3 regions of the Geminicoccus roseus DSM 18922 genome follow, and region 1 is predicted to be linked to each of the others. Evidence: riboswitches for the same ligand, from Rfam matches in the RefSeq annotation. Region 1 holds a riboswitch; each other region holds the start of a gene.
What was found. A riboswitch is a leader RNA that binds a small molecule or an ion and turns the genes downstream of it on or off. The one in region 1 is predicted to bind thiamine pyrophosphate.
Positions count from the first base shown of each region.

Region 2: linked by a shared signal. The riboswitch ahead of GEMRO_RS0120450 (FAD-dependent oxidoreductase) and the one ahead of thiM (hydroxyethylthiazole kinase) in region 1 are both predicted to bind thiamine pyrophosphate.
Region 3: linked by a shared signal. The riboswitch ahead of GEMRO_RS0112070 (TenA family protein) and the one ahead of thiM (hydroxyethylthiazole kinase) in region 1 are both predicted to bind thiamine pyrophosphate.

Region 1 covers NZ_KE386572.1:4,732,790-4,736,057, reverse strand. The annotation lists gene thiE (thiamine phosphate synthase) at 1-362, opposite strand, end outside; gene thiM (hydroxyethylthiazole kinase) at 359-1,153, opposite strand; TPP riboswitch at 1,142-1,241, opposite strand; gene GEMRO_RS0123370 (histone deacetylase family protein) at 1,345-2,304, shown strand; gene GEMRO_RS0123365 (exodeoxyribonuclease VII small subunit) at 2,301-2,543, shown strand; gene GEMRO_RS0123360 (polyprenyl synthetase family protein) at 2,556-3,268, shown strand, end outside.
Region 2 covers NZ_KE386572.1:4,119,055-4,122,322, reverse strand. The annotation lists gene GEMRO_RS0120460 (thiazole synthase) at 1-172, opposite strand, end outside; gene thiS (sulfur carrier protein ThiS) at 179-376, opposite strand; gene GEMRO_RS0120450 (FAD-dependent oxidoreductase) at 373-1,374, opposite strand; TPP riboswitch at 1,421-1,556, opposite strand; gene GEMRO_RS30860 (fatty acid desaturase) at 1,987-3,072, opposite strand.
Region 3 covers NZ_KE386572.1:2,369,290-2,372,557, reverse strand. The annotation lists gene GEMRO_RS0112075 (glucose 1-dehydrogenase) at 1-732, opposite strand, end outside; TPP riboswitch at 894-1,015, shown strand; gene GEMRO_RS0112070 (TenA family protein) at 1,096-1,737, shown strand; gene GEMRO_RS32630 (ATP-binding protein) at 1,932-3,268, opposite strand, start outside.

The DNA.
Region 1 (3,268 bases):
TCGACGGTCTCGATCTCGGCCTCGCTGGTCACCGACAGGCCGAGGATCCGGTCCTTGCCCAGGATCGCCCGGGCGGCGGCCGGCGGCAGGTCGTCCTGGCCGACATGGGCGCCATCGGCACCTGCAGCGACCGCCACGTCGACCCGGTCGTTGACGATCACCGGCACCGGCGAGCCGGCCAGGCGCGCCCGCACCGCGCGGACCGTGCGGATCAGGGCCTGGGCGCTGGCGGTCTTGTCGCGGACCTGCACGATCATGGCACCGCCCTGGACCGCGGCCTCGGCGAGCGCCGGGAAGGAGGTGGGCGGGGTGGTCGCGGCGTCCAGCACCAGATAGAGGCCTAGATCGACGTTGCGGCTCATGACAGGCGCGCCCGGACCCCGAGGGTGACGGGATCGAGGCCTGCCAGCCGGTCGAGGATCGCGACCTGGAGGGAGCCCGGGCCGTTGCTGGTGTCGGCGGCGATCTCCCCGGCCACGCCCAGGATCGCGCAGGCGGCGAGGCCCGCCAGGAGCCGGTCGGGTTCGACCGCCAGGCAGGCGGCGGTGAGCGCGCTCAAGCTGCAGCCGAGCCCGGTGACGCGGGTCATCCGGGCGTCGCCGTTAGCGCAGGACAGCGTCTGGCGGCCATCGGTGACATGGTCGGTGGCGCCGGTGACCACCACCACGGCCCCGGTCTCGCCGGCCAGGCGCCGGGCGGCGTCCAGGGCCAGGTCGCTGCCGGCGGTGCTGTCGACGCCCCGGGTGGCGGCACCGGCGCCGGCCAGCGCCATGATCTCCGAGCCGTTGCCACGGATCAGGCTCGGGCGATGGGCCAGAAGCGCGCGGCCGGTATCGGTGCGCAGCCGGGTGGCGCCGGCGCCGACCGGGTCCAGGACCCAGGGCTTGCCAAGCGCTAGCGCCCGGGCGGCGGCCAGTTCCATGGCCGTGATCCAGGGGGTTGAGAGCGTGCCAATGTTCACGACCAGGGCGTCGGCGATGCCGACGAACTCCTCGACCTCCTCGGCCGCATGGACCATGGCCGGCGAGGCGCCCACGGCCAGCAGGGCGTTGGCGGTCGAGTTCATCACCACGTAGTTCGTGATGTTGTGGACGAGCGGGCGACGCGTCCGGATCGCGTCGAGCACCCGTCCGATCCGGTCGGACGACGTCATTGGCCTCCCTTCGCTGGCATGACCCAGATCAGGTTCGATGGGTTTGATCTCAGTCCGCCATCCTCGGCGAACACCCCGTGGCGGGGTTGAGGATGGGGGCTTCCCGACCGATGTCAACCTCGGGCATGGATCGGCGCTGGGGTTGGCTGGCGCAGGCCCAACCCGATCGTAGCCGAGGGAGCCGTCTCGACGTGAACGTCCTGGTCTTCACCCATGATTCCGCCCGCGGCCACGACACCGGCCCAGGCCATCCCGAGCGCCCGGCGCGCCATGACGCGGTGATAGCGGCGCTCCGGTCGATCGAGGACGCCTGGTTGGTCCGCCGGGAGGCCCCGCCGGCCACGGTCGAGCAGATCCTGCGGGTGCACCGACAGGCCTATGTCGAGGCAACGCTGGCAGCGATGCCGAACGAGGGCCTGGTCCGGCTCGATCCGGACACGGTGGTCTCGCCCGGCAGCCGCGAGGCGGTGCTGCGTGCGGCCGGCGGGGCGGTGGCCGGCGTGGACGCGGTGCTGGCGGGGGAGGCAAGCCGGGCGTTTGCCGCCATGCGCCCGCCCGGCCACCATGCCGAGAGCGACAAGGCGATGGGGTTCTGCCTGTTCGACAGCGTGGCGGTGGGCGCCGCCCATGCCAGGGCTGCGCATGGGATCGGGCGGATCGCGATCGTGGACTTCGACGTCCATCATGGCAACGGCACCCAGGAGATCTTCTGGGACGACCCGCAAACCCTCTATGTCTCGACCCACCAGTGGCCGCTCTATCCCGGCACCGGTGCCGCCTCGGAGCGGGGCGCGCACGGCAACGTCCTGAACGTGCCGCTGCCGCCGGGCACCGACGGGGAGGGCTTCCGCCAGGCGGTGGAGGCGCAGGTGCTGCCGGCGCTGGAGCGGTTCCGGCCGGAACTGCTGTTCATCTCCGCCGGGTTCGACGCGCACCGCGCCGACCCCCTGGCCAATCTCGCTTTGGTGGAGGAGGATTTCGCCTGGATCACCAGCGAACTGGTGGCGGTCGCCGAGCGACATGCGCAGGGGCGGGTGGTCTCGGTGCTCGAAGGCGGCTACGACGTGGACGCGCTCGAGACGAGCGTGGTGGCACATCTTCGGGCGCTGGCCGGCGAAGAGCGCGCCAAGCAGGAGAAAACGGCCCGGTGAGCGACATCGACACCAAAGACATGAGCTTCGAGGCAGCCTTGAGCGAGTTGGAGAAGCTGGTTCAGGAACTGGAGCGGGGCCAGCTCGACCTGGACGAGGCGATCTCGGCCTATGAGCGCGGCACCGCGTTGAAGGAACTGTGCCGGCAGAAGCTGGCGGACGCGCAGATGCGGGTCGAGAAGCTGTCGGTGAACGCCGCGGGCGAGCCGCGGGTCGAACCCTTCGATCCTGCGCGCTGATCGGCGGCCGCCTTGTTCAAGCCATTCCTGGAAGAGACCGCCAAGATCGTCGAGGCCGAGATCGACCGGCTGCTGGGCGACCCGGCCCAGCATGCCGCACCCAGGCTCGCCGAGGCGATGCGCTATGCGGCGCTGGGAGGCGGCAAGCGGCTGCGGGCAGCGCTGGTGCGGGCGGTGGCGCAGACCCTGGCCGCCGATCCCAAGGCGCTGAGCTGGGAAACCACCGCTGCCTCGGCCGAGGTGCTGCATGCCTACTCGCTGATCCACGACGACCTGCCGGCCATGGACGACGCCTCGCTGCGCCGCGGCCGACCGACCTGCCACTTGGCCTTCGACCAGGCCACCGCCATCCTGGCGGGCGACGCCCTGCAGGCGGCGGCGTTCGGCTGGATCGCCGGCGACCCCTATCTGAGCGCGGAGGCGAAGGTGGCGCTGGTGGCGGGGCTGGCCCAGGCAGCCGGTCTGGCCGGCATGTGCGGCGGGCAGATGCTCGACCTGGAGGGCGAACAAACGCCGCCGGACCTGGCGGGCCTGGAGCGGATGGAGCAGCTGAAGACCGGTGCGATGATCGCGTTCTCGGCCGATGCCGGTGCGGTCATCGCCGGCGCGTCCCCGGAACTGCGCGAGCATGTCGCGGGCTGGGCGCGCTGCCTGGGCCTGGCGTTCCAGATCACCGACGACCTCCTGGACGTCGAGGGCGACAAGGCGCTCACCGGCAAGGATGC
Region 2 (3,268 bases), 610 kb from region 1:
TCAGCGACCAGAAGCCCTGCCCGGCCCGCTCGACCCCGGATTCCCGGCGCAGCGACACGGTCACCAGCTCCGACCCGGCCGCCTTCACCGAATCGGCCAGGATCGCCGGCGAAGGATATTGCGAGGTGCCGAGCAGGAGACGCGAGTTCAGGATCGTCCCGTAAACCTCCATGATTGCTCAGCCTCCCTGCATCGGCGCCAGGATCTCGACCTGGTCGCCCTCGTTCAGCCCGGTCTCCGGCCGCCGGGGCGCCGGGGTGAAGCTGCCGTTCACCGCGGTCGCCACCACCGTGGCGCCATAGCCCAGTTCCTCCAGCAGGGCCGCCAGCGAGGTCGCGGCAGTCTCCACCGGCTCGCCATTGACCACGATCTTCATTTATGACCTCCGGTTATCTCGGTAATGCCCTGGATCTGTTGATTATCCAGGACCAGCTCCGTGGCGATCCGCGCCAGGGCCGGCGACAAGAGGAAGCCGTGCCGGAACAGGCCGTTCAGGTACAGGTTGTCGCCGTCCCGGCGGACCCGCGGCAGGTTGTCGGCAAAGGCCGGGCGGACATCGGCGCCGATCTCCACGATCTCGGCCTCGCCGAACGCCGGGTGCAGCGCATAGGCGGCGTTCAGCAGCTCGACCATGGAGCGGGCGGTCACCCGGCTGCGCTCGTCGCTCTCGATCATGGTGGCGCCGACCATGAACAGATTGTCCGGGCGCGGCACGATGTAGAGCGGGAAGCGCGGGTGCAGCAGGCGGACCGGCCGGTTCAGGGTCACGTCCCGGCAGCGCAGGATCAGCATCTCGCCCTTCACGCCGCGCAGGTCGGCCAGCCGGTCGCGGGCGGCAAGGCCTCGGCAGTCGACCCGCAGGTCGGCCTTGGGCGGCTCGGCCAGCGCGTCGACGCCAAAGCGGATCGGGACTCCCTGCTCCGCCAGGCGGTCGGCCAGCGACGGCAGGGCGGCGCGCGGGTCGAGATGGGCTTCGTCGGCAAAGAACAGGCCCCGGCCGAACCGCCCGGCCAAGTCCGGCTCCAGTTCGGCCAGTCCGTCAGCGTCGAGGGTCTGGTAGCGGCTGGTGCGCCTGGCGAAGCGGTCCAGCTCGCGCTCGTCGCGCCTGGGCGCCAGCACCAGGCTGCCATGCTGCAGGGTACCGGGATGGACCTTCGGCCAGTAGGCCAGCGCCTCCCGGCCCAGCTCGACGACCTGCGGCTCGGCGCTCTCGCGCTCGCACCAGGGTGCCAGCATGCCCCCGGCATAGCGCGAGCAGGAGGTGGCGCCGAGCGATGGTCCCCGCTCGTAGACGCGCACCTCGCAGCCGCGCCGGGCAAAGGCCAGGGCGGCGGTCAGGCCGGCGACCCCGGCTCCGATGACGGCAACGCGCATGCGGCGGCAACTCCCCATCCCGGCGATGGGGGGTCGATCTCTGCCGGATTGCAGCGGTCACCCATCCCTACGCCAGCATGAACTGGATCAGGTTCGAAGGGTCGCCATGCCGCATCCGACGGGCGGCTGCCCGGATGCCGATGGCCTCTCAGCCCCCTCGCGGGGCTCCCCTAGGTGAGCGAAACGTGGGGCCGCCGGGCCCCGGAGTCAAATGGGTTGGGCGCGGGCGCGCTTAAGCCCGGCCGGAATCCCGTCGTGGAACCTGCCGAGCGCCGGGGCGCGGCGCGTCCAGCCGAGCGGATCAGCATTCCCCGGGTTGCCAGCCGAGCGCCGGCAAAGGCTGCGGGGACCGGCAAGCCAGGGGCGCCCCCGATCGAGGCGGTGCCGCCGGTACCGCCGTGCCTCGGCAGGCCGGCAAAGCAGCCGGACAGGCTGCAGGCCGGCAAGGGGCTTGGCGACGGGGTTCAGCATGGCCTCACGCCCTGCCCGCGCCGACGCGGCTTCACGCCCGGGCTCGCCGCCCGCCCGATCTGCCTCAGGTCCGCGACGCGCTGGCGGTGGGCGGGGCTTTCGGGCACCCGCGCGCTCCTGAGCGAGCGCGCGGGTGCCGGCTCAGGTGGCCGGCAGGGCGCCGGCTTCCAGGTCCAGGCGGCGCTGGCGGCGCACTTCCCGGAACGACACCAGCCGCTTCCTGGTCTCGTCCCACAGCACCAGGCGCACGCAGCCCAGGCTTTCGCGCAGGGTCAATCGGCCGACCTCGCGCAGCTCGGGATGGTCGCGCAGGACCTCGGGCAGGCGGTAGTAGGGGATCCGGCTGACCAGGTGGTGGACATGGTGGATGCCGATGTTGGCGGTGAACCAGCGCAGCACCGCCGGCAGGTCGTAGTGCGAGCTGCCGTGCAGGGCAGCCTCCGGCATGCTCCAGTCGACATCCGGCGCCCAGTGGGTCTCCTCGAACTGGTGCTGGACGTAGAACAGCCAGACCCCGGCGGCGGCGGCCAGCAGCACCACCGGCACATGGACCAGGAGGAAGGTGGCGAGCCCGACCTGCCAGATCAGGACGGCGGCCATGGCGGCGATCGCGAGGTTGGTCAGCATCGTGCTGAGCCAGGGCCGGCCCTTGCCCATGAAGCCCAGCGGCAGGCGGTACTGCAGCACGAACAGATAGGCCGGGCCGATCCCGAACATCACGACCGGGTGGCGGTACAGCCAGTAGCGGATCCGGCCGAGCCGGGAGCGGCCGAGATATTCCTCGACCGTCAGCGTGTCGACGTCGCCGATCCCGCGGCCCTCCAGCTTGCCGGAATTGGCGTGATGGATCGCGTGGCTGTGCCGCCAGTAGTCGTAGGGGGTCAGGGTCAGGATGCCGATCACCCTCCCGGTCCAGTCGTTGGGGCCGCGGCGCGGGAAGAACGAGCCGTGGCCGCAATCGTGCTGGATCATGAACAGGCGGACCACCAGGCCCGCGGCCGGGGCCAGCAGCAGCGCATAGAGCCAGTACTGGCCGAAGTTCACCGCGGCCGCCATGGCGATCCACGCGGCCAGGAACGGCACCACGGTGACGGCGAGCTCGAACAGGCTGCGCCTGGTGCTGGCTTCCCGGTACGGGCTGAGTTTCTTCATCCAGTCCCGGGCGGCATGGGCCCGGGAAACGTCAAGAGGCGTGCTCGCGGTCAACGATCGTTCCTGTCCATGCATCCGGACACGCGCGGCCAATCCGAGCGCATGGCAGAATGCGAATTACAGATAGGCGGAAACTCGAAGAAATCCAATTTGGATCGGCGCGCTTTCACCACCGGCCAACGGCAAATGATGTCACTTGCCCCAGGGCCACATTAGCAACTACTCCGCCATCCATGTAGATGAAGCGACTGTCCCGGCGTCGCAACTGAAG
Region 3 (3,268 bases), 2.4 Mb from region 1:
CAGCACGTGTCCATGCACGTAGCTGGCCGCGTCGGAGGCAAGGAACACCGCCGCCCCTTTCAGCTCGGCAGGCTCGGCCCATCGGCCGGCGGGGGTGCGGGCCTCGACCCAGGCGGTGAACGCCTGATCGTCCAGGAGCTTCTGGTTCATCTCGGTGGTGAAGTAGCCCGGCCCGATCGCGTTGACCCGCACACCCTGACGGGCCAGTTCCGCGGCGAGCGACCTGGTCATCCCGTGCAGGCCGGCCTTGGCCGCGGCATAGGCGTGGATGCCCGGCCGGCCCAGGATCGAGATGACCGAGCCGGTATTGATGATGCTGCCGCCGCCCTGCCCCAGCATCACCTTGGCCGCCTCGCGCGCCATCCGGAAGCAGGCCGACAGGTTGGTCGAGATCACCCGGTCGAAATCCTCGTCAGTCCACTCGGCCACCGGGGCCCGGTGCTGGATGCCGGCATTGTTGACCAGGATGTCGAGGCGACCATGCCGCCCGGCCACCTCGGCCACGCCCGCCGCCACGGCTTTCGCATCGCTCACGTCGAACGCGGCTGCCTCCGCCTTGAGGCCACGCCCCCGCAGGGCGGTCGCCCGCTCCTCCAGGCTGGCCGGATCGCGGCCGTTCAGGACGACGGTTGCGCCGTGCTCGGCCAGACCCTCGGCCATGGCGAAGCCCAGCCCGCGGGATGCGCCGGTCACCAGGGCGACCTTGCCGGTCAGATCAAACAGGTTGGACATGGATGGCCTCCGCTTCGTGTGTTGAAGGGGTGAAGACCGATCCCGGCCAGGGCGCAAGCCGGATGCGCAGCGGCACCGGCTCCTTGCTTCCATGTACCGCCGGAAGAGTTGCCCGCCGCCGTCGCTGGATGCTTTCCCTCAGCCTGCGCTCCTACTAGGCTTAAGGGACCAAGGGGAGTCCCGGCAGGGGACTGAGAGGCCATCGGCGCCAGAACGGCGGCATGGCGACCCGTCGAACCTGATCCAGGTCATGCTGGCGAAGGGAATGGTGGTCGTCACCGTCGCGTGCTCCTGCGCCCAAGGCCGCCCCTGCTCCTCCCGATGCACCTGGATCCGGCGGCCCAGCGACCGTGGAGTGGAACGATGTCGACGATCCGATTCAGCGATGAACTGCGTGAAGCCAGCGAGCCCGACTGGTCCGCGGCGGTGGGCCACCGCTTCGTGGCCGAGTTGTTCGAGGGCAGCATCGCCGATCCGGCGATGGGCAGCTACCTGGTCCAGGATCACCGCTTCCTCGACAGCTTCCTGCAACTCCTGGGCGCAGCGGTCGCCAGCTCCGACCGGTTCGAGTCGCGGATCCGGCTCGGCCGCTTCATCGGCCTCGTCTCGGGCGAGGAGAACACCTACTTCCTGCGCTCCTTCGACGCGCTCGGCATCACGGCGGAGGACCGCGCGCGCATTCCCGACAAGGCACCGACCGCTGGCTTCAAGGCGATCATGCAGGAAGCGGCGCAGACCTGCAGCTATGCGGCGGCGCTGTCCGTGCTGACCGTGGCGGAGTGGCTCTATCTCGACTGGGCCGGCCAAGCGCCGTCGCCCTTGCCGCAGAACTTCATCCATGCAGAGTGGATCACCCTGCACGACAATGCGGATTTCCGCGACCTCGTGACCTTCCTGCGCAGCGAACTCGACCGGGTCGGCCCGTCGGAGCGGGAGCGGTGCCAGGATTTCTTCCGCCGCTCGGTCGCGCTGGAGCGGGCGTTCTTCGACGCGGCCTATGCCTGACCGGCCGGTCTGCAGCCAATCCTGAGGCGAGCCTCGGCGCCCGCCTCGGCCAAGCTGCGGCTCCGTGGAACGATGCGACATGCCGCACACAGGAAGTGGCGGGACCAGATGTGCATCCGTCCAGCTGGCCCAACGGCATCGTTCGTCCCGACCCTGGCCAGGGTCGCGAGAAGCAGCTGCTCGCTGCCGGCTGATCAGGCCGGCACGTTCAGGAACTGCCGATGCACCAGTTCGTCCCGCGTCCGGCCGATCGCCTGGTTTAGTCGCAGCAGGTGATCCCTGAGTTCGCGGCCGTTCCTGGCCTCGTCCTCGATGCTGCGGGCGATCTCCCCGATCTGCACCAGCCCGAAGCTGGGCGCGCTGCCGGCCAGGCGATGGGCGAGCTTCGCGACCTCGGCGGGATCGGCGGCTCGCCTGACCATCTCCCCCGCGATCTGCTCCGCCGAGGCCAGCGCATCGTCCAGGAAACGCACGAGCCTGGCCCGGCCCGCCATGACTTCCAGCCCCTCGATCCGCGCCTGGTCGAAGAGCACGGCGCCAGGGCCTGCCGGATCGGGGGCCGGCATGGCCGGCGGATCATCCGCCCTGGCGCCCGCTTGGCCTTGTGAGGCGATGGCGGCCAGAGCGCGGAACAGTTCATCCCAGGCGATGGGCTTGGTCAGCACGCCGTTCATGCCCACGGAAAGGCAGCGTTCTCGCTCCGCCTCCATCACGTTGGCGGTAAGCGCCAGGATCGGCACGCTGCCGCCTGGAGGAGGCATGGCCCGGATCCGGCGGGTCGCCTCGATCCCGTCCATGGCCGGCATCTGCACATCCATCAGGATCACGTCGAAGCGTTGGGATTGCGCCGCCGACACCGCCTGCTCCCCGTTCTCGGCGAAAACGACCGTGTGGTCATGGCGGGACAAGGTTGCCTGAAGGAGGTCGCGGTTCACCTCGACATCCTCGGCCACCAGGATGCGCAGCGGCCGGATCATCGCGGGATCGAGCTTGGATCTCGCCGTGACCGCCACGGCATCCCCTGGCGCCAGGAGCACCTCGAACCAGAACGTGCTGCCCTGCCCCATTCGGCTCCTGATGCCGATCTCTCCGCCCATGGTGGTGACGAGCTGCCGGCAGATCGCCAGCCCCAGGCCGCTGCCGCCATATTTCCGGGCGGTCGAGCGGTCAGCCTGCATGAAGGGCTGGAACAGCTCTGATTGTCGATCCTCCGGGATACCGATCCCGCTATCCTCGACCTCGAAGCGGAACAGCAACAGGGCGTCAGGACCGTTCCGGCAGCCGATCCGGACCTGAACGCCGCCCTGGCTCGTGAACTTCAGCCCATTGCCGATCAGGTTGACCAGGATCTGCCGCAACCGGGTCGGATCGCCCCTCACCACCATCGGCGCCTGAGGGTCCAGATCGAAGTCCAGGGTCAGGCCACGCTCGGTTGCCAGCGGCGCCATGATCGAGCGGAGCTGCTCGATGAAGCCTTGAAGCGAAAAGTCCACCTTCTCCAGCGTCAACCCGCCGGCATCGAAGCGCGAGA